3 regions of the Neorhizobium sp. PAMB6716 genome follow, and region 2 is predicted to be linked to each of the others. Evidence: predicted binding sites of a transcription regulator. Region 2 holds the regulator's gene; each other region holds the start of a gene.
The links. The regulator PhoB, encoded in region 2, activates phosphate uptake and scavenging genes when phosphate is short. The targets are predictions, from matches to a motif close to TGTCATNNANCTGTCAT.
Positions count from the first base shown of each region.

Region 1: a site for PhoB is predicted at 2,313-2,329, ahead of AC4CWH_RS02330 (pyruvate kinase). Genes of this name have one in related genera too.
Region 3: a site for PhoB is predicted at 3,522-3,538, ahead of AC4CWH_RS15610 (DUF1045 domain-containing protein). Genes of this name have one in related genera too.

Region 1 is NZ_CM177835.1:490,528-497,755, forward strand. Features, by position in the region: gene AC4CWH_RS02325 (RidA family protein) at 255-647, shown strand; gene AC4CWH_RS02330 (pyruvate kinase) at 666-2,270, opposite strand; gene AC4CWH_RS02335 (transglycosylase SLT domain-containing protein) at 2,441-3,010, opposite strand; gene AC4CWH_RS02340 (NAD(P)H-dependent oxidoreductase) at 3,079-3,660, opposite strand; gene AC4CWH_RS02345 (FAD-binding oxidoreductase) at 4,045-5,460, opposite strand; gene AC4CWH_RS02350 (cytosine deaminase) at 5,462-6,769, opposite strand; gene AC4CWH_RS02355 (ABC transporter permease) at 6,769-7,228, opposite strand, start outside.
Region 2 is NZ_CM177835.1:2,897,187-2,904,414, reverse strand. Features, by position in the region: gene pstA (phosphate ABC transporter permease PstA) at 1-757, shown strand, start outside; gene pstB (phosphate ABC transporter ATP-binding protein PstB) at 771-1,586, shown strand; gene phoU (phosphate signaling complex protein PhoU) at 1,640-2,350, shown strand; gene phoB (phosphate regulon transcriptional regulator PhoB) at 2,377-3,060, shown strand; gene AC4CWH_RS14120 (GcrA family cell cycle regulator) at 3,220-3,771, opposite strand; gene AC4CWH_RS14115 (aspartate aminotransferase family protein) at 4,199-5,395, shown strand; gene argF (ornithine carbamoyltransferase) at 5,449-6,366, shown strand; gene AC4CWH_RS14105 (Hsp33 family molecular chaperone) at 6,549-7,228, shown strand, end outside.
Region 3 is NZ_CM177835.1:3,196,629-3,203,856, forward strand. Features, by position in the region: gene AC4CWH_RS15595 (ABC transporter ATP-binding protein) at 1-1,752, shown strand, start outside; gene dapB (4-hydroxy-tetrahydrodipicolinate reductase) at 1,789-2,610, shown strand; gene AC4CWH_RS15605 (2,3-bisphosphoglycerate-dependent phosphoglycerate mutase) at 2,637-3,272, shown strand; gene AC4CWH_RS15610 (DUF1045 domain-containing protein) at 3,606-4,319, shown strand; gene AC4CWH_RS15615 (alpha-D-ribose 1-methylphosphonate 5-triphosphate diphosphatase) at 4,316-5,455, shown strand; gene phnN (phosphonate metabolism protein/1,5-bisphosphokinase (PRPP-forming) PhnN) at 5,455-6,054, shown strand; gene AC4CWH_RS15625 (hypothetical protein) at 6,134-6,418, shown strand; gene polA (DNA polymerase I) at 6,463-7,228, opposite strand, start outside.

The DNA of each region.
Region 1 (7,228 bases), 1.4 Mb from region 2:
GAATGGGACGATTGCCACGTCGTATCTCCCCCCTTGCGGGGGAGATGCCCGGCAGGGCAGAGAGGGTCTTATTTCAAATACGGTAGCCCTACTGTCAAAACGGGGAGAAGGTCGCGGCAACGGGATGAGGGGCACCTTGCGGCAAGCGGCCGGCCTTCACCTCGTCGTTTGCCCATATTCCCACTTGCACGGACAAAACCCCTGGCCGATAGTCTCTCCATCCGCCGTGCAGGCAGCCATTCCGGAGAGTTTTCTTGGACAAACAGGCCTTCAATCCGCCCTCGGTCAGAAAGCCGTTCGGGCAGTATAACCATGGGCTTCTGGTGCCGCCGGGCGCTTCGCTTCTGGTGACGTCAGGGCAGCTTGGGATCGCGCAAGACGACAGCATTCCTGCCGATGTGACGGGTCAGGCAGAACTGTGTTTTCAGGCGATAGAGGCAATTCTTGCCGAGGCCGGCATGAGTTTTGCCGATGTCATCCGCATCTCCGGTTTCGTCACGAAACGCGAGGATTTTGCGCCCTATATGGCCGTGCGCGACCGCTATACGCTGGAGCCGAAGCCGGTCTCCACGCTGATTATCGTTGGCGGCTTTACCCGGCCGGAATTTCTGGTCGAGGTGGAAGTCACCGCCGCCAGAGTTTTCTGACGGCGGCTTGGGGTTGGCTCAGTCGGGCCAGCTCTTTAATGCCCGCAGCATCGGCGTTTTCTTCATCATGTGGCCGTCCATGCGCGAAAGCAGATGGTCAAGCAGCGAGACGGCCTCGGCCACGGCCGGGCCCTTGTTCAGCATCACGCATTCGGCGCGCGCGGCCATGGCCGCATCGGTCATTTCGCCGCGCGAGGGAAGGCCGGTCTTCACCAGATCTTCCAGCACCTGGGTCGCCCAGATGGTGGGAACGGCGGCGGCCTCGCAGATCCACAGGATCTCCTCCTGCATTTCCGCCACCCGTTCAAAGCCGATTTCGGCCGCCAGATCGCCGCGCGCGATCATCACGCCAAACGGTCGCCGATGGCGCAGTGCTGTTGCGATGAGGGCGGGCAGGTTGCGCACGGCATCCGGATGTTCGATCTTGGCAACGAGGCCAAGTTTGCCTTTTCGCATGGCGGCCCTCTCTGCTCCGCCGGGTGTGGTGCCATCGTGGCGGGCAAGGGCTGCCTCCAGAAGATCGATATCTTCCGGTCGGCTGACGAAGGAATAACCGATTATGTCGGCGCATTCGACAACGCTCATGAGGTCTGCTTCGTCCTTGGCGGTGAGCGGCGACAGGCCAAGCGCCGTATCGGGCAGGTTGAGGCCCTTTTCCGGCTTGATCTTGGCGCCGCCGGTCTTGCAGCGGGTGACGCGCACCAGGGCGGCCGTTTCCGAAAGGGCCTCCACCACGCCTTCCAGCTTTCCATCGTCATAGCGGATGCGGTCGCCGAGCGAGAGGCGGGTCACGATCTGCGGCAGCGACACGGACGCGCAGACCCTTGCTCCGCCGGAAAGGCCGGGTTCTCCCTCGGCCACAAGCCGAAACAGGTCGCCCACCTGCAGCTTGGCGCCCTTTGCCGGCACCACGGTTTCCGTGCGGATTTTGGGGCCGGCAATGTCCATCAGCACCTTTACCGGGCGTGCCAGCCTTTGGCCGGCTTCGCGCACATGAGCTGCCATGGCAAGCCAGGCATCACGATCGTCATGGGCGCAGTTGATACGGGCAATCGTCATGCCGCGCTTGACGAGATCGGCCACCATGTCGGGCGCGTCGGCGGCCTCGCTCGGTAGCGTGACCATGATGCGGCAGCGGCGATGGGACGGCGCGGCCCCCAGCAGATCGCCTGCCGCTGCGGCAAGGGCCTGCTCCCCGTGAAAGAACGTTTCTTCCGTCGGGCGTGAAAAGGGTGGCGCAGAAGCCGTTGCGGCCGCAAGGCTTGCCAGAACGGCATCGAGCGTGGGCAGAACGCGGCTCTCAAGCCGTCCGAGCGAGGAAAAGCCAAGGCGCATCAGCTGGCGTTGCAATGGCCGGATGTCGCGCCGGCGCAGCGTGAGATAGTGGGACAGATTGGCAAGACGCGCGGCATCTGTGGCAAGCAGGGGCGTTGCGCCGAAAAGCTCGTCGGCCAGCGGCTGAGATGCATCGGCAATCGCTGAACGCAGCGCCGCAACCTCGTCAAACACGGCTTTCATCTCACCGGCATCGGCCGTATCTCCGCCGAGAGCCTCGATGGCCTTGGCGGCCGCCGCTTCCGCAGCGTCATCCGCGATTTCGTTATGGGTCTGTGTCTGAAGCATGTTGGTCTCCGCATTGTCTGGCGCCAAGGCTGCGCTGCGGAGTTGACGATGGCATGACAGAAAAGGGGCGCGCCTTGCGTTTGCGCAAATGGAGCCGGCAAGAGTTGAGGCTGCGACGTCTTGGCGCAAGGACGACGCTGCGGCAGCGTCGCCCGGGAGGTCTTTCGTCCTCAGTATCCGCAGGCGCGCAACTGGTTTTCGTAACGGCTTGCCATGCTGGCCGAACGCTGTGCTGCCTGACGGGTGCCGGAGGAAAACGCGCCGCGCTCATAACCGCTATGGCCGGAATAATAGGCGAGATACAGACGGTAGCCGTCTTCGAGCGGAATGCCGTTACGGTCATGGCTCTTGCGGTGATACCAGCCGACGAAATCGATGGCATCGCCAAAGTCGGAGCGGCTGGCGCCCCAGCGCCCGGTTTCGCGGCGATAGCTTTCCCAGGTGCCATCAAGCGCCTGCGCATAACCATAGGCAGACGACGCGCGTGTCCAGGGAATAAAGCCCAAGAGCTTGGTGCGGGGCGGCCGTGCGCGGGCGCGGAAACCGGATTCCGTATAGATCGTCGCCATCAGAACCGGCACCGGCACACCGTATCGTTGTGAAGCATTTTTGGCTTCGCGGGCCCAGTTGTTAAACAGTCCATCACGTTGTGCGAATATGGCGCAGGCATTGTCGATCCTGCTGGGGGCGGTACCGCACCCAACGAGCATCAGAAGGGCGATTAGTAGGACAATGCGCATCGCTTAACCTCTTGTTCCAAGAGATTTATAGCGATGAAAATTTAATTATGTCTTTAAACGATACAACTTTAGAAGCGTGCCATTTCGGTCTTTACACGCTGAAGGAATGCGGCGCGCGTGGCCTCGGTACAGTTGTTCATGTCGTAATGGGCGAGGAATTTCACCGGCGCACCGATGGCGATCTGTGCCCGGATGACACGTTTGATGACCTTTTTCGGCGGGTTTCCAACGAGAAAAGCCCGCATCGGTGTGCCGCCATAGGTCATCACCGCAGCCAGCTTGCGGATGTGGCGAAGCGTCGGCGTCAGCTTGCCGTTTTCGAGCGCGAAGGACACGCCCGGCAGCCAGACCCGGTCGAAATAACCCTTCAGCATCGCAGGAAAGCCGAAATTCCACACGGGCGTGCAGATCACCAGACCCTCGGCTTGTTTCAGCCGTTCCACATAGGGTTCAAGCCCCGCCATGTTCTCGGGATAATCGTGGTAGATGCGCCGACTGTGGGCCGAGAGTACCGGATCGAACCCTTCCGCATAAAGATCGCAGGCGTCAACGACATGACCTGCCTGCGCCAGACTTTCACAGGTCTGGCGAAACAGCGCCTTGCCATAACTTTCCTCAACGGGATGGGAATGCAGAACGAGTACGCGCATGAGAAAAGCTCCAAATCTTTGCCCGATGCAATCGCACTCGGGCTTCAGGTCAAAACTTCCGCGCCGTTTGTCCCAGCACCTTTATCCACCGCCGCCAGGCCGGGGATCAAAGCTGCCATGCCGGAAATCCTGCATGGGCCGGAAAGACCGGCCGGGAGTACCTTCGGAGTGAGTAAAGTGGCGGTGATTGTTAAATAAGGTCCTTCGTGTGATGCGATGTTGAGAGCGGGGCGGCCCCCTCATCCGCCTGCCGGCACCTTCTCCCCGAGGGGAGAAGGGCGTGAGCCGCACCGTTTGTGGCTCTCCTCTCCCCTTGGGGAGAGGGTGGCCGAGCGAAGCGGAGGGCGGGTGAGGGGTAGGCCCAGCCACAAACTTACATGATCGTTATTCCCCCGCTTCGGAAAAGGCCTGCAGGCCTGGAAACAGGTAGTTCTGGCCGGCTTTGAAATCGAAATCCGGATTGTCCCAGGCGATCATCTTGCCGGGGTTGAGAAGCCCCTGCGGATCGGTTTCCTTCTTGAAGGCAAGCTGGACTTCGTCCGTCTGCTTCATGCCGCCTTCTTCCAGCGTGTAGCGGTGCGGGTTAAACACCGGGCAGCCATTCTCCTCGTGGATGCGGATGATCTCTTCCAGCCGCTCCCGAGTGGTGTAGCGCACCAGCGGCAGGCCGGAGCATTGCATGCGCCCGTCGAACTTGATGAATTCCAGGTGCCCGGGCACCTCGTCGCCAAAGATCTCCGTCATCTTGGCAACCTTTGCCACATGGTCCGGCCCCGGATATTGCACTTGCAGATAGGTGAAGCTCGGATCGACCTTCAGTGCCCGCAGCGTCGTGTGGTTCCAGCCCAGTTCGTAGGCATGTGGAATGCCCTTCATGCTCTCCACGGTATCGGAGCGGAACAGCACTTCGCCCTTCATCTTGTCCGTCAGCGCCAGGAACGGCTCCATGGAATGCGGCGCCACCATCAGGACCACGATGGACTGGTCGCGGTGGCGGATGAACGGCTTGTGGCGGGGGAAGAAATCGTAAGGGATCGGCGCTGCAATCGGCGCGACTTCCTTTAAGAGAATGCCGTTCTTGTGGGCGAGCGCATCGGCAAGACGGACGGCATCCATGTAGTCGTCGTAACCGACCAGCACATCCACCCAGTCATAGGCCGGCGCCAGCGGCATTTCCACCTGCGTGATAATGCCATTGGTGCCATAGGCATGGGTGACCTTCTGCAGGTCCCAGGCCTTGAGATCCAGCACGCGCGGTTCCGCCTCCATGGTGACGACGCGCAGCGACAGGATATTGCCGAGATCGCGAAGCCCGCCCCAATGAATGGAGCCGACGCCGCCGGAGCCGCCGGCCACGAACCCGCCGATGGTGGCCGATTGCGCGGTAGAGGGGTGGAAGCGAAGTTCCTGCCCGGAATGGGCTTTCGTCTGGCGATCCAGTTCGGCAATCACGATGCCGGGTTCGCAGATGACGCGGCCGGGATGGATTTCCTTCACCTTGTTCATGTTGATGAGGTTGAGGACAATGCCGCCGGCAAGCGGCATGGCCTGCCCGTAATTGCCGGTGCCGGCACCGCGCGGCGTGACCGGCACGCCATGCGCATAAGCCACTTTCAGCGTGCGGATCACCTCTTCTTCCGAGGTGGGCGATACAACGAGATCGGCCGTCACATGGTCAAGCTCGGCTTTGAGAATGGGGGAGTACCAGTAGAAATCGCGGCTTTTCTGGCGTACCAGTGCCGGATTGTCTTCGACCGCAATGCCGTCGAGGTCTTTCTTGATCTGCGCGTAATCGGCCATGTTATCGGTCCAGAATGGGGTCAAGGTCACGGTAATCCGGCAGGCGGCGGTCGATGCCCATGCCATTCCGCATCACGATGCGGTCCGCCTGCGGACGGGAAAGAAATTCGCTCCAGCGGCGCGCCGAAAACAGCACGAGATCGGCGGCAAGGCCCGCCTTGATGCGGCCGATATCGGAGCGACCGAGACTGTCTGCAGGGGTCGTCGTCACCACGCGCGCGGCCTCATCGAGCGGATGGTCGAGATGCAGGATACGCACCGATTCGCGAAACACTTCCACAGCATCGAGATCGCCATAGGCGTAGAAGGGATCGCGGGTGTTGTCGGAGGAGACGGAGGTTTTGACCCCGGCCGCCGTCAGTTCATGAAACAGTGTGACGCCGCGCCAGCGCGGTGTGCGGCCCGCATGGCGATCCTGCAGATACATGTTGCACATGGGAAGCGACACGACCGAAAGGCCGGCCTCTGCCACCAGATCCACCGTCCGCTTGGCCAGTTCCTCGTCCTGACGCGCCAGCGAGCAGCAATGACCGACGGTGACAGCGCCCTCAAAGCCGAGCCGCAGCTTGGTTTCGGCAATCGTCTTCAGCGTCAGAACCTGCCGGTCTTCGGTTTCATCCACATGTAGATCGATGTCGAGACCGTTGTCGGCGGCAGCACGAAACAGCGTTTCGAGGATCTTTTCGAAGTCTGGCAGGATGCGGGTGGCGCCGCCCAACAGGCCGCCATGGCGTTTCGTGACCGCCACGATATCGGCAAACACCGGTTCGTTCAGCACCTGCTCCAGCGGCAGAAGCGCCACGGCCTGCAGGGCGATGCGGTCCTGCCATTCCGCGCGGAGTTCGGAAAAGACCTCAAACGAAATGCCGTGCTGCGGTGGAATGCTGTCGAGATGGGTGCGGATGAGTTTTGTGCCGTGGGCATAGGCTGTCTTCAGCGAAAATTCCATGCGGGCGCGCACGTCTTCCGCCGACCAGTTTTCCGTGCGGTCGGCACTGACATTTTCGAGTGCGCCGAGGAAAGTGCCGTCCGGATTGCGCCGGCGCTCCCAGATGTGGCCCTTGTCGAGATGGGTGTGCATGTCGACAAAACAGGGAAATACCATGCCATCGCGAAGGTCGGCGCGGGGAAGGGCGGCCGGGGCCGTGCCGGGCGAAACGATGCTTTCGATTTTGCCGCCGGCAATGATCAGGTCGGCCGAGACGAGGCCTTCGGTTGCCGGGGCGTCATACCCTTCCACGGTGATGGCCGGCAGGGTGGCATTGGCCAGAACGAAATGGTCGGCCTTTGGAAGATCGAGAAAGGACATCAGTTTTCTCTCCTTATGCTGCTCTCGTGCCAGCGGTGAAGCCCGAGCCAGGCGATGAAGGAGGTGATGGCAAAGATCACCACGCCGAGCGCCGACAAGAGGATGAGGGCCGCAAACAGGCGCGGAATGTTGAGGCGGTACTGGGCTTCGAGAAGCCGGAAGGCGAGACCGGAGCCGGCGCCCGCCGAGCCCGCGGCAAATTCGGCCACCACGGCTGCAATCAGCGACAGGCCGCCGCCGATGCGAAGCCCGGTCATGAAATAGGGAAGCGACGCCGGAAGTTTCAGATAAATCAACGTCTGCCAGCGCGAGGCGCCGTAGAGGTCAAACAGGTTCAAGAGGTTATGATCGACGCTCTTTAGCCCCTGCACCATGTTTGACAGGATCGGAAAGAAGGCAACGAGGAAGGCGCAGATGAGAAGCGCCACCTGCGTCGTCGGGGCATAGATGAGGATCAGC
Region 2 (7,228 bases):
GATGGCCGAGGCCGGCACGCTTGCCAAGCATTTCAACACGGGCATCTTTGTGAACGGCGCCTCCAGCCGTCCGGAAGCAGCCGGTGTTGGTGTCGCCCTGATCGGCTCGTTCTACATGATGCTGATCGTGCTGGTACTGGCGCTGCCCATCGGCGTTGCCGCGTCCATCTATCTTGAAGAGTTTGCGCCGAAGAACCGCTTCACGGACCTCATCGAAGTCAACATCAACAATCTGGCGGCCGTTCCCTCGATTGTTTACGGCCTTCTCGGTCTTGCGGTGTTCATCAACTTCATGGGCCTGCCGCGTTCGGCCTCGCTGATCGGCGGCCTGGTGCTGACCCTGATGACACTGCCGACGATCATCATCGCCACGCGTGCGGCGCTGAAGGCTGTGCCGCCGTCCATTCGGGCAGCAGCGCTCGGGCTTGGCGCCTCCAAGATGCAGACGATCTTCCACCACGTTCTGCCGCTTGCGATGCCGGGCATCCTGACGGGCACCATCATCGGTCTGGCACACGCGCTCGGTGAAACCGCGCCGCTTCTTTTGATCGGCATGGTCGCCTTCGTCGCCAACTACCCGACCACGCCGCTCGATCCGTCGACGGCCTTGCCGGTGCAGATCTACATGTGGGCTAACGAGGCGGAACGCGCCTTCGTGGAGCGCACCTCGGGAGCAATCATCATCCTGCTCCTGTTCCTGATCGCAATGAATGTTGGCGCAATCCTCTTGCGTCGTCGCTTCGAACGGCGTTGGTAGAAGGACCCGGACCATGAACATGATGTCGGAAGCAGCAGTTGAAAAGGCTCTGGATCAGAAAATGAATGACGTTTCCTACAAGATGGTGGGCAAGGACGTTTCTGTCTATTACGGCGAGAAGCGGGCCCTCTTCGACGTAAATCTCAATGTCCGCGAGAACACGGTGACGGCGTTGATCGGCCCTTCGGGCTGCGGCAAGTCCACCTTCCTGCGTTGCCTCAACCGCATGAACGATACGATCGAAAGCTGCCGCGTCACCGGGCGTATCACGCTCGATGCCGACGATATCTACGATCCGTCGATCGACGTGGTGGAACTGCGCGCCCGCGTCGGCATGGTGTTCCAGAAGCCGAACCCATTCCCGAAGTCGATCTACGAAAACATCGCCTACGGCCCGCGCATCCACGGTCTTGCCCGCAACAAGGCGGATATGGACCAGATCGTCGAGGCAAGCCTGCAGCGTGCGGGCCTTTGGAACGAGGCAAAGGACCGCCTGCAGGAATCCGGCACCGGCCTCTCCGGTGGCCAGCAGCAGCGCCTCTGCATTGCCCGCGCCATTGCCGTTTCGCCTGAGGTCATCCTGATGGACGAGCCCTGCTCGGCGCTCGATCCGATCGCAACGGCCAAGGTGGAAGAGCTGATCCACGAACTTCGCAGCAATTACACCATCGTCATCGTCACCCACTCGATGCAGCAGGCGGCCCGCGTGTCGCAGCGCACCGCCATGTTCCATCTCGGCCAGCTGGTCGAGGAGAACGATACGGACAAGATGTTCACCAACCCGGATGATCAGCGTACGCAGGACTACATCATGGGCCGCTTCGGCTGATTGCCGTTACACCCATGCCCTTGCGCTGACACCCCTATCCGAGGACGCCAAATATGCCTTCGCACATCCTTTCGGCCTATGACGAAGACCTGAAATATCTGAACCGCCGGATTTCCGAAATGGGCGGCCTTGCCGAGCAGATGTGCGGCGATGCCGTGCGCGCCCTGGTCAATTCCGATGGCGCGCTTGCCCAGAAGGTCATCTCCGACGACGTGATCCTCGATCACGCCGAGCGCGAGATCCAGGAAAAGGCGATCATCACCATCGCCAAGCGCCAGCCGATGGCTGCGGACCTGCGCGAAATCATCGGCACGCTCAGGATCGCTGCCGATCTGGAGCGCGTCGGCGACCTTGGCAAGAACACCGCCAAGCGCGTCATCGCCGTGCAGGGCACCGGCGTGCCGCGCAAGCTTGCCCGTGGCCTGGAACACCTGTCGGAGCTTGCGCTGGTGCAGCTGAAGGAAGTGCTGGACGTGTTTTCCAGCCGTTCCGTGCAGAAGGCCGAAGCCATCCGCCAGCGCGACGAGGAAATCGACGCGATGTACACCTCGCTGTTTCGCGAGCTGTTGACCTACATGATGGAAGATCCGCGCAACATCACCAGCTGCACGCATCTTCTGTTCTGCGCCAAGAACATCGAGCGCATCGGTGACCATGCCACCAACATCGCCGAGACCATCTATTACATCGCAACAGGTGCCCAGCCTGAAGGCGAGCGCCCCAAGGACGATACGTCCAACACGCTTGGTGCTGTGGCCGAGTAAGGCCATACTGACGGAGTGCCTGAACCATGCTGCCCAAAATTGCGGTTGTGGAGGACGAGGAAGCTCTCAGCGTCCTCCTGCGCTATAATCTCGAGGCCGAAGGCTACGAGGTCGAGACGATCCTGCGCGGAGACGAGGCGGAAATCCGCCTCCAGGAGCGGTTGCCGGATCTGTTGATCCTCGACTGGATGCTGCCGGGCGTATCGGGCATCGAGCTTTGCCGGCGCTTACGCATGCGTCCAGAAACCGAACGGCTGCCGATCATCATGCTGACGGCACGCGGTGAGGAAAGCGAGAGGGTGCGCGGCCTTGCCACCGGTGCCGACGATTACGTCGTCAAGCCGTTCTCGACGCCGGAACTGATGGCACGGGTGAAGGCCATGCTGCGGCGTGCCCGCCCGGAGGTTCTCTCCAGCGTTCTGCGCTGCGGCGATATCGAGCTGGACCGCGAGACACACCGCGTTCACCGCAAAAGCCGTGAAGTGCGGCTTGGGCCAACGGAATTCCGCCTCCTGGAATTTCTGATGGCCTCGCCGGGCCGCGTCTATTCGCGCTCGCAACTGCTCGATGGCGTCTGGGGCCATGATATCTACGTGGATGAACGCACCGTCGACGTGCATGTCGGGCGCCTGCGCAAGGCACTCAACTTTTCCAACATGCAGGATGTGATCCGCACCGTGCGCGGCGCCGGATATTCGATGGAAGCTTAACGCGCGTTCGTCACTTCTGATGAGACACGGTTTTGACGCCCGGCGGCTTGTGCTTCGGGCGTTCTTTCTGTCGGCTTTTTTCAAAGTGTCTCCAGGCACAAAAAAACGGGCGCGAGGCCCGTTTTCAGATTGCTGAGCGGCAAGCGCTCGAAGACGATTTCAGGCGCGGGCGGCAGCCGAGATGTTGGCAGCTTTGCGGCGCTCGTTGACCGGCTGGTAGGCGAGGCGAGCGTGATATTTGCAGTAGGGCGAGGTATCGGCAGAATCCGAACCACAGAAGTGGAAGTCGTCCTTCAGGGGATCGCCCATCGGCCACTTGCAGGTGCGTTCCGTCAGGTCCGTCAGCGAAAGCTTACGCGACATCGGCACCACGACATTGCTCGGGGCGCGGAATTCCGTCGGCTGTACGGCCTCGACTTCCGGCGCTACCACGGCAACACCAACCGCATGGGGCGTGGTACGGGCAGGATTGGTCGTGGTGCGGGCCGCAAAGTTCGGCGCGCGCGGAGCAGAGGTGGTGCGCTTGGGCGCGGTGCGCGCCGTTGCCTGCGTGCCGCCGGCCTTGACGCGGCCTGGCAGGTTGAGACGGTGTACCTTGCCGATCACGGCGTTGCGGCTGACGCCGCCCAGCTGTGTTGCGATCTGGCTTGCGCTCAGGCCTTCGGCCCAAAGCCGCTTTAGTCTCTCGACGCGCTCGTCCGTCCAGTTCATGCCATCTCTCCGCCGTAGGGGCTGTGCGGACAGAATCGCTCACCTGCCGGCGGGAAGATTTCCTGCCGGACATACCATATATATGTGCTTGGTGACTAGTTCCGCCGCATGCAGTCTAGTAATTGATCTTTAACCTATCGACCCCGGGACTCGCTGACAAGAGTCGGCGGAATCGCGGCGAATCGATTTCAGGGTTTTCCCCAACTTGCTTTTAAGGCGAGTCTTTTTTGTCACAGCGCAAAAGCTTCGCGCAAGCCAGCCTCACGCAGCGGAAATCCCCTGAAATTCAAGCGATTTGTTGACAGTTGATCCTGAAATGCCGATAGTGCGCCAGCCGCCGCTTAAGGCGGCATTTTTAGTTTCTGGTTTGAATTCCGGCGGCCGTGCCGCCACAAGGGATTATCGTTGCCCAAGGAGTGATGTCGCCATGGCTGAAGCCGCACTTTTCGACACCTTTGCACGGGCTCCGCTGCGTTTCGTGCGCGGCGAGGGCGTCTGGCTCGTGACGGAAACGGGCGAGCGATATCTCGATTTCGGCGCAGGCGTTGCCGTGACCTCCTGCGGCCATTCCAATCCGCATCTGGTCGCGGCGCTGAAGGACCAGGCCGACAAGGTCTGGCACCTGTCCAATCTCTATGAAATTCCCGAGCAGGAACGGCTTGCCCGCCGCCTGACCGAGGCGACCTTTGCCGACAAGGTGTTCTTCACCAATTCCGGTGCGGAAGCGCTGGAATGCGCTATCAAGACGGCGCGTCGTTACCATTATTCCAAGGGCCACCCGGAAAAATTCCACATCATCACCTTCGAAGGCGCCTTCCATGGCCGCACGATTGCGACGATCGCTGCCGGCGGCCAGGAAAAATACATGGAAGGTTTTGGGCCCAAGGCGCCCGGTTTCGACCAGGTGCCGTTTGACGACATGGACGCGCTGAAGGCGGCCATCACCGAAAACACCGCAGCGCTGCTGATCGAGCCAATCCAGGGCGAGGGCGGCATCCGTGTGGTCTCGAAGGAATTCCTGCGTGAACTGCGCCAGATCTGCGACGACAACGGCATCCTTTTGATGTTTGACGAGGTGCAGTCCGGCGTTGGTCGTACCGGCAAATTTTTTGCCTATGAGGCAACCGGCATTACCCCCGATATCATGGCCGTGGCCAAGGGCATCGGCGGCGGTTTTCCCTTCGGCGCCTGCCTTGCCACCGCCGAGGCCGCCTCCGGCATGAAGCCCGGCGTTCACGGCACGACCTATGGCGGCAATCCGCTCGCCATGGCTGTCGGCAATGCCGTGCTCGACGTGGTGCTGGCCGATGGCTTCCTCGACAATGTGCGCGACGTGGCGCTGGTTTTCCGCCAGGGCCTTGCCTCGCTCAAGGACCGTTTCCCCGATGTGATCGAGGAAATCCGCGGTGAAGGCCTGATGCTGGGCGTGAAAGCCCGCGTGCCCGCCGGCGAACTGGCGCTGGCCATGCGCGAGGAACATCTGTTGGGCGTTCCCGCCGGCGATAACGTTATTCGTCTGCTGCCGCCGCTGGTGGTGACGGCGGAAGAGGCCCGTGAGGGCATTGCGCGCATCGAGCGTGCGGCCGAAAAGCTCAGCCGCGAACAGTTGAAGAAAACGGCCTGACGGGCTCTTTCGTAACGCAAGGGCCGCCGGACGGCGCCCCGATGGATTGGACCATGGCATCACCTAAGCATTTTCTCGATCTCTCGGCCGTTTCGTCCGGGGAGCTGCGCACCATTCTCGATGACGCCCGCACCCGCAAGCAGGCCACCAAGGCCGGCACGGCGGACAAGCCGCTGGCCGGCAAGATGCTGGCGATGATTTTTGAAAAGCCGTCTACGCGCACCCGCGTCTCGTTTGATGTCGGCATGCGCCAGCTGGGCGGCGAAACGCTGTTTTTGTCGGGCACGGAAATGCAGCTCGGGCGTGCCGAAACCATTGGCGATACCGCCAAGGTTCTGTCGCGTTATGTCGATGCCATCATGATCCGCACGACCGACCACACGCGCCTGCTGGAGCTTGCAGAGCACGCGACAGTGCCTGTGATCAACGGTCTCACCGACGAAACGCATCCCTGCCAGATCATGGCCGACCTCCTGACCTTCGAGGAACATCGCGGGCCGGTGGCGGGCAAGACCTTCGCCTGGACAGGCGATGGCAATAACGTGCTGCATTCCTTCGTGGAAGGCGCTGCCCGTTTCGGCTACCAGATGAACATGGCCGTGCCGCTGGGTTCTGAACCCTCCGACAAATATCTCAACTGGGCGCGCAACAATGGCGGCGACGTCAAGCTGTTCCATGATGCCGAACGTGCCGTCGATGGCGCCGACATGGTGGTGACCGATACCTGGATCTCGATGAACCAGGAACACAAGGCGCGCGGCCACAATGTCTTCCAGCCATACCAGGTCAACAGCCAGCTGATGCAGCGCGCCAATGCCGATGCACTGTTCATGCACTGCCTGCCGGCGCATCGCGGCGAAGAGGTGACCGACGAGGTGATCGACGGTCCGCAGTCCGTCGTGTTCGATGAGGCGGAAAACCGCCTGCATGCGCAGAAGTCGATCCTGGCCTGGTGTTTTGGCGCCGTCTGACGCTTTTGGGCGAGCGGCTTGATTTGACGGTCGGGCCACCCCATCTGTCGGCTTTCCAATCGCGCCCGCACCCCTGCCGGTTCGGGCGTTTCAAGATACATCGTCGGCCTCTTTGCCCGGTCAGCGGTTCCGCTCGGCCGCCTTATGTGCGAAATGGGTGCTCCGGCGCGAAGGAGTAAGTCATGGCAGAAGCTGTAGTGGACGTGAGTGAACTTAATCTGGCGGGCGATGACCGCGTTATCCCGTTCCAGGTCGAGGGACTGGATGTGCGCGGCCGCGCCGTACAGCTCGGGCCGCTTCTGAACACCATTCTCGGTCGTCACGATTATCCGGCACCGGTTGCCCGGCTGCTCGCCGAAGCCATCGTCCTCACGGCGCTGATCGGCACATCGCTGAAATTCGACGGCCGTTTTACCGTGCAGACGAAGGGGGATGGTCCCGTCGATCTGCTGGTTGCCGATTTTTCGAGCCCTGAAAGCCTGCGCGCCTATGCCCGTTTTGACGAGGAAGCGCTGGAGGCTGCGGTGAAGGCTGGGCGCATTTCGCCGCCAGAACTGCTGGGAGAGGGATTTCTCGCCTTCACCATCGACCAGGGCCAGGGCATGCATCCCTATCAGGGCATCGTGCCGCTGGACGGTTCGTCGCTCGAGGAAATCGCCGGGGTCTATTTCCGCCAGTCGGAACAGATCCCGACCAAGGTGCGCCTCGGCGTGGCCGAACTGATCGACCGTGATGAGGCGGGCAAACCCCGCCACAACTGGCGGGCCGGCGGCGTTCTGGCGCAGTTTCTGCCGCAGGCGCCCGAGCGCATGCGCCAGCAGGACCTGCACGGCGGCGATGGCGACGAGCGCGACACCGACCA
Region 3 (7,228 bases), 300 kb from region 2:
CCCCACGTCGATTCCGGCACCGTGACGAGCGTGCTGAAGCGCATCATCTCGGAAAATGGTCGTGAACATGTGCGCGGTTATGTGTTTGCGATCTTGTGCCTCGTCGTCGTTGCGCTTTCCACGGCTTTTACCGCCTGGATCATGGAATCCGTGGTCAACGAGGCTTTTGCCAACAAACGCGCCGATCTCGTCTGGCTCATCTGTGGCGCCATTTTCCTTGCCTTCGTGCTGCGCGGCCTTGCGACCTACGGGCAGGCGGTCACGCTCTCGAAGATCGGCAACAACATCGTCGCCGAATACCAGAAGCGCCTCTTCACGCATCTGATGAAACTGTCTGTGGGCTTCTACAGCGAATCACGCTCGGCACATCTGGCCGCCCAGATCAGCCAGAACGTCAACGGCATCCGCGACGTCCTGAACCTGACGGTCACCTCGACCGCCCGCGACCTGCTGACGCTGGTGGCGTTGATCGGCGTCATGGTCAGCAAGGATCCGCTTCTGTCGCTGATCGTGTTCGGCGTTGCACCGCCGCTGCTCTATGCTTTGCGTTATGTGTCGAAGCGCCTGCGCAGCGCCACCCGCGAATCGGTGGAACTGAACAGCCATGTGGTCGGCGCCATGCAGGAAACCATCCAGGGTATTTCCATCGTCAAGGCGTTTACGATGGAAGAACAGCTGAGCACCAAGGTCAACGGCATCATCGGTTCTGCCGAAAACCGGGCAAACCGCATCGCAAGGCTTTCCGAGCGGACGTCGCCGCTCACCGAAACCTTTGCCGGCCTCTCCATTTCCAGCGTTCTGGCCTATGCGGCCTTCCGTTCGATCTATGACGGCGTGCCGCCGGGCGCCTTCTTCGCCTTCGTGGCTGCCCTGCTGATGGCCTATGATCCGGCCCGGCGCCTTGCCAAGCTGCAGGTGCAGATGGAACGTGCCGTCGTCAATGCCCGGATGATCTACGACATTCTCGACCTGCAGCCGCAGCAGCGCGAGCGGCCGGACGCCAAGGATCTCGTCGTCACCGAGGCAAAGATCGAGCTGCGGGGCGTCAGCTTCCGTTATGGCAATGGCGAAAAGATCCTGAAGAACGTCGATATCGTCGCCGAAGGCGGCAAGACCACGGCACTTGTCGGCCCATCGGGCGCCGGCAAATCGACGATCATTTCGCTTATCCCGCGTTTCTACGATCCGGCCGAAGGCGCCATCCTCATCGACGGACAGGACATTTCGCACGTGACGAAGTCGTCGCTGCGCCATCACCTCGCCTATGTCTCGCAGCAGCCTTATCTCTTTGAGGGCACCATCCGCGACAACATCCGCTATGGCCGCCCGGAAGCGACGGACGCCGATGTGGAACAGGCCGCCCGGCTCGCTTACGCGCATGACTTCATCATGGCCCAGCCGGAAGGTTATGATACGCCGGTTGGCGAAAACGGCGTGACGCTGTCCGGCGGCCAGCGCCAGCGGCTGTCCATTGCCCGCGCGCTGGTGCGCAATGCGCCGATCCTGTTGCTCGATGAGGCAACGTCTGCGCTCGACAACGAATCGGAAGCCGCCGTCCAGAGGGCGCTCGATACTGCCATGAACGGCCGCACCGTCGTCGTCGTCGCCCACCGCCTCTCCACCGTCGTCAAGGCCGACAAGATCGTCGTGATGGCGGAGGGACGGGTGGTCGAAGAGGGCGATCACGAAAGCCTTGCGCGACGTCCGGACGGGCTTTACGCTCGCCTCAACAATCTCCATACGCCCATCTGACGGCGTCCCCCTTCTGAAACGGAGCCGAATTTCCGCATGAGCGAGCATGACATGAAACTGGTGGTCGTGGGCGCTGCCGGACGTATGGGCCAGACCATCATCCGCGTCATCCAGGAAACGCCGGGCGTGAAACTGCATGCCGCCATTGGACGCGAAGGCTCGCCTTTTATCGGCAAGGATGCGGGGGAGATTGCCGGCACCGGATATCTCGGCGTTCCCGTAACGTCTGATCCGCTGGAAGCGCTGCTTCATGCCGAAGGCGTCATCGATTTCACGACGCCGACCTTAAGCGTTGAACTGGCAGGCCTTGCGGCGCAGGCCCGCATCGTCCACGTCATCGGCACGACTGGCTGCACCGAAGCCGACGAGGAAAAGTTTGCAGCCGCCGCCCGTCATGCCCGTGTCGTCAAATCCGGCAATATGAGCCTTGGCGTCAATCTGCTGGGGGTTCTGGTCGAACAGGCGGCAAAGGCCCTGCCGGCCGCCGGCTGGGATATCGAAGTGCTTGAAATGCACCACAAGCATAAGGTGGATGCGCCCTCCGGCACAGCTCTTCTTCTCGGGCAAGCGGCGGCCAAGGGGCGCGATATCGATCTGAAGACACAGTCGGTCCGGGTTCGTGATGGCCATACCGGCGCACGCGAAGCTGGCACGATCGGTTTTGCGACGCTGCGCGGCGGTTCGGTGATCGGCGAACATTCGGTCATTCTTGCCGGCGAAGGTGAGCTGGTAACACTCTCCCATTCGGCGCTCGACCGTTCCATCTTTGCCCGCGGCGCCGTGGCTGCAGCGATCTGGGCGCGGACTGAAAAGCCCGGTTTCTATTCCATGCTCGACGTGCTCGGGCTCTCACACTGATCTCTTACCCGTTTTCGGAGGAATACATGAGCGGAACTCTCGTCCTTGTTCGCCACGGTCAGAGCGACTGGAACCTCAAGAACCTGTTCACCGGCTGGAAAGACCCTGAACTGACCGAGCTTGGCGTGGAAGAAGCCACGACCGGTGGCAAGGCACTGGCCGACACCGGCATCAAGTTCGACATCGCCTTCACCTCGGTTCTGAAGCGTGCGCAGGAAACCTGCCGCATCGTTCTCGACAAGGTCGGCCAGCCGGATCTCGAAACCATTCGCGACCAGGCGCTGAACGAGCGCGATTACGGTGACCTCTCCGGTCTCAACAAGGATGATGCCCGCGCCAAATGGGGTGAGGAACAGGTGCATATCTGGCGCCGTTCCTACGATATCCCGCCTCCGGGCGGCGAAAGCCTGCGCGATACTGGGGCCCGCGTCTGGCCTTATTATCTGACCGAAATCCTGCCTCGCGTTCTCCGGGGAGAGACTGTCCTCGTGGCAGCCCACGGCAATTCGCTGCGCTCGCTGGTGATGGTTCTCGATCGCCTTTCCAAGGAGGAGATCCTGAAGCTCAACCTCGCGACCGGCGTGCCCATGGTCTACAAGCTGAACGCGGATTCAACCGTCGCATCCAAGGTGGTGCTGGGTGATATGTCCGGCGCCCACTAAGCGCCCGAATTCTTTGAGGCTGATCGAAGCGCTGCCGGCATCCGGTGGCGCTTTTTTTTTCGAATGATGCGTGCGTTCTTAACGGCTGTACCAGTAGGCGCTCAGCAGTCCGCTTGCGGTAAACACCGAGAGGAAGGTGGCGATCAGAATGCTCGTTTCCATTGTCCTGTCTCCTGTTCTGCCCGGTTAACGCGCGAAAACCGCAATAGGTTGCGAAAGGGCTTAAACTGGCCGCGGCTGTTTGACGATTGACATGCTTGCGTCACAGCTTTCCGCTAGCAGCAGGCACTTGATCCGCTAGACTTGCCAAAGCAACAGAAGTGATTCCCCTCCGTGCGTTACGCCGTCTATTTTGCCCCGCCCCAAGATGATCCGCTGACCCGTGCTGCCGTCGACTGGCTGGGCCGCGATGCCTTTGCCGGACCTCTGATGACGCCCCCCGCCGATGCCGGCATGGCGCTCTCCGAGTGGGAGGTGCTGACGGCAGATCCGCGCCGTTACGGGTTTCATGCGACGCTGAAAGCGCCCTTCACGCTTGCAGACGGGGTGTCGCTGCCGGCACTGGAGGCGGGCTTTGACCGGTTCTGCCTGATAACGGCACCGGTTGTCATACCCCGGCTAACGCTTGCGCAACTCGGACCGTTCTTTGCGCTGGTGCCGGATGGCGATTCGCAAGGCGTGGATGGACTGTGCGCCGCCGTGGTCGAAGCCTTCGAGCCGTTTCGCGCAGCACTCTCGCCGGACGATGTTGCCCGTCGCAAGCCGGAGCGCCTCACGGAGCGCCAGCGCGCCTATCTCGACACGTGGGGATATCCTTACGTCTTTGACGAATTCCGCTTTCACATGACGTTGACCGGGCCCGTCGCGGCCGACGATCAGCCGCGCATGCGCGATCTTCTAACGGAACGCTTTTCAGCCTTTACCAACCGCCCCCTGCCTGTTGCCCATCTCGGCCTTTCCGTCGAGTTGCAGCGTGGTGCGCCTTTCATGATCGCGCAGCACGCCGCCTTGCGCGGTGCCGCAGAAACCGGAGAGACCATCGCATGAGCCACGAACTGATCCTGACCAATGCCCGCGTGGTGCTTGAAGACCGGATGTTTGACGGCACCGTTCAGGTCAAGAACGGGCTGATTGCCGATATCAGCGAAGGTCGCACGTCAACGGGCGAGGATTTCGACGGCGATTACCTGATCCCCGGCCTCGTTGAACTGCACACCGACCATCTGGAAACGCATTATTCGCCGCGCCCCGGCGTGCGCTGGGATACGACATCCGCCATCCAGTCACACGACGCGCAGATCGCCACATCAGGCATCACCACCGTCTTTGATTGCCTGCGTCTTGGCTCCGACGAGGATAGCGGCTTTGCCCGCGGCGACATGCGTGCGCTCGCCGATGCCATCGAGGCTGCCGAAAATGCCGGGCGTTTGCGCGCCGAGCACCTGATCCACCTGCGCTGCGAGGTGCCCTGCGCCGACGTGCTGGAGCAGTTTTCCGACTTCGAAGGTGACCCGCGCGTGCGCCTTGCCTCGCTGATGGATCACGCGCCGGGCCAGCGGCAGTTCCAGTCGCTCGAGCAATATATCTTCTTCTACAAAAAGAAGCGCGGCATGAGTGACGAGGCCTTTGAAGCCTTCATCGAAAAGCGCATGGCAGCGTCCGCGCAATATTCCGCAGCCCACCGCGATGCGCTGGCAGAGCGGTGCGCCGCCCTTGGCATCACCGTTGCAAGCCATGACGATGCAACGCTTGCACATGTGGCAGAAGCTGAAGGACACGGCGTGCGGCTTGCGGAATTTCCGACCAGCAGAGAGGCGGCGAAAGCCTCGCATGCGGCCGGCATGAGTGTGCTGATGGGAGCGCCGAACGTGGTGCGCGGCCAGTCGCATTCCGGCAATATCGCCGCGCGCGATCTGGCAGAACTGGGCGTGCTCGACGTTCTCTCCTCCGATTACGTGCCGTTCAGCCTGTTGCATGCGCCCTTTATCCTCGCCGATACGATCGAGACGCTGGACCTGCCGCAGGCCATCGCCATGGTCAGCGCCACCCCGGCAAGAACGGTCAACCTTGATGATCGCGGCCGCATTGCGCCTGGCCTTCGGGCAGACCTTGTGCGGGTGCATCGCAGCCATGGCGTGCCGATCACCCGCGCCGTCTGGCGCAGCGGTCGGCGGGTTGCCTGATGGAACAGCGATCAGACGATGAGGCGGCGACAGGTCGCGGCACGATGGCTGTGGTCGTCGGCCCAAGCGGTGCAGGCAAGGATACGCTGATCGGCTTTGCCGCCTCGCATTTCCACGCCGAGCCGCGCATCCGGTTCGTGCGTCGCTGCATCACCCGCGATGCGGCAGCCGGCGGTGAAGACCATGAGGGCATGACGCCCGAGGCTTTCGAGGCCCTGGAGCAGGCCGGTGGCTTTGCCGTGTCCTGGAGCGCGCACGGCCTGAACTACGGCATTCCGCACCGCACGAAGGAAGAGATTGCGGCGGGCCTGCTGCTGGTGGCCAATGGCTCGCGCTCGGCACTGCCGCTGTTCAAGGCGGCCTATGACAATCTCCTGGTGATCAACATCACCGCGCGCGCGGAAATCCTTGCAGAACGGTTGATGGCGCGCGGGCGTGAAACCCGCGACGACATCCTGGCGCGCCTGCAGCGGGCACAGCTTTTGGTGACCGGCGACTACCGTGTCGCCACCATCGACAACAGCGATAGTGTCGACAAAGCCGGAGCGGAACTGGTGAAAATTCTCTACGAAAACCTGATAGCCCCTCGAATCGACTAGTGGCAGCGTCTCCGAACTCGCGTTAAGGTGTGCAAGATCAATTGATGCGCCCACTGGTGTATACGCGAAAGGGAACGACATGACCTATCTGAGAGCTGTCGACGGCCCCTCCCACGACCCTGTTGCGGCGCTGGAAGCACGCATGGTGGTGCTTGAGATCGTGACCATGTCGGCGCTTGCGATGGCGCTCGATACGTCCGATCGGACGCAGGCAACCGGCATTGCCGGACTGATTCTGGAAACGGTGGACCAACGGTGTGGCGAACTGCGCCTGTCGCAGGAGTGCCGCAGCGCGGCAGCAAGTTATGCCCAGACCCTGCTTGGTACGGCGCTGATGTCGCTTTATCCGTCCCACGCGCATTAAGCAGGAACGGTTGTGAAGCCATCAAACGATGGCTTCACGCCAACTCAGTGCGCCTCGTCCCAGTTCAGCGCCGCGCGGGCATCCACCTTCAGCGGCACGCGCATGTCGAGCGCCGGAAGCGCTGCGTGCTCCATGGTGCGCACGATGAGCGGCATGGCATGATCGATCGCGTCATCTTCCACCTCGAAGATGAGTTCGTCATGCACCTGCAGCAGCATGCGCACTTTCTCGCCAAGGCCGGCCTTCTGCAGCACGGGCTCGACCTGGATCATCGCCCGGCGGATCACATCGGCGGCCGATCCCTGGATCGGCGCGTTGATGGCCGCACGCTCGTTGAAGGCACGCACCGACGGGTTGGAGGACTTGATCTCGGGATAATGCGCCCGGCGGCCAAAGATGGTTTCGACATAACCATGCTCGCGGGCAAAGGCCTTTGTCTCGTCCATGTAATCGCGGATGCCGGGGAAACGCTCGAAATACTTCTTGATGTATTCGCCCGCTTCCGATCGCTCGATGGAAAGCTGGTTGGCAAGACCGAAGGCGGAAATGCCATAGATAATGCCGAAATTGATCGCCTTTGCCCGGCGACGCACTTCCGACGGCATGCCCTCCACCGGCACGCCGAACATTTCAGATGCCGTCATGGCGTGGATGTCGATACCATCGGCAAAGGCCTGGCGAAGCTGCGGGATATCGGCGACGTGGGCGAGCACGCGCAGTTCGATCTGGCTGTAATCGGCCGAGAGCAGCTTGTGACCGGGCGTCGAGATGAAGGCGGTGCGGATCTTGCGGCCTTCGGCGGTGCGCACC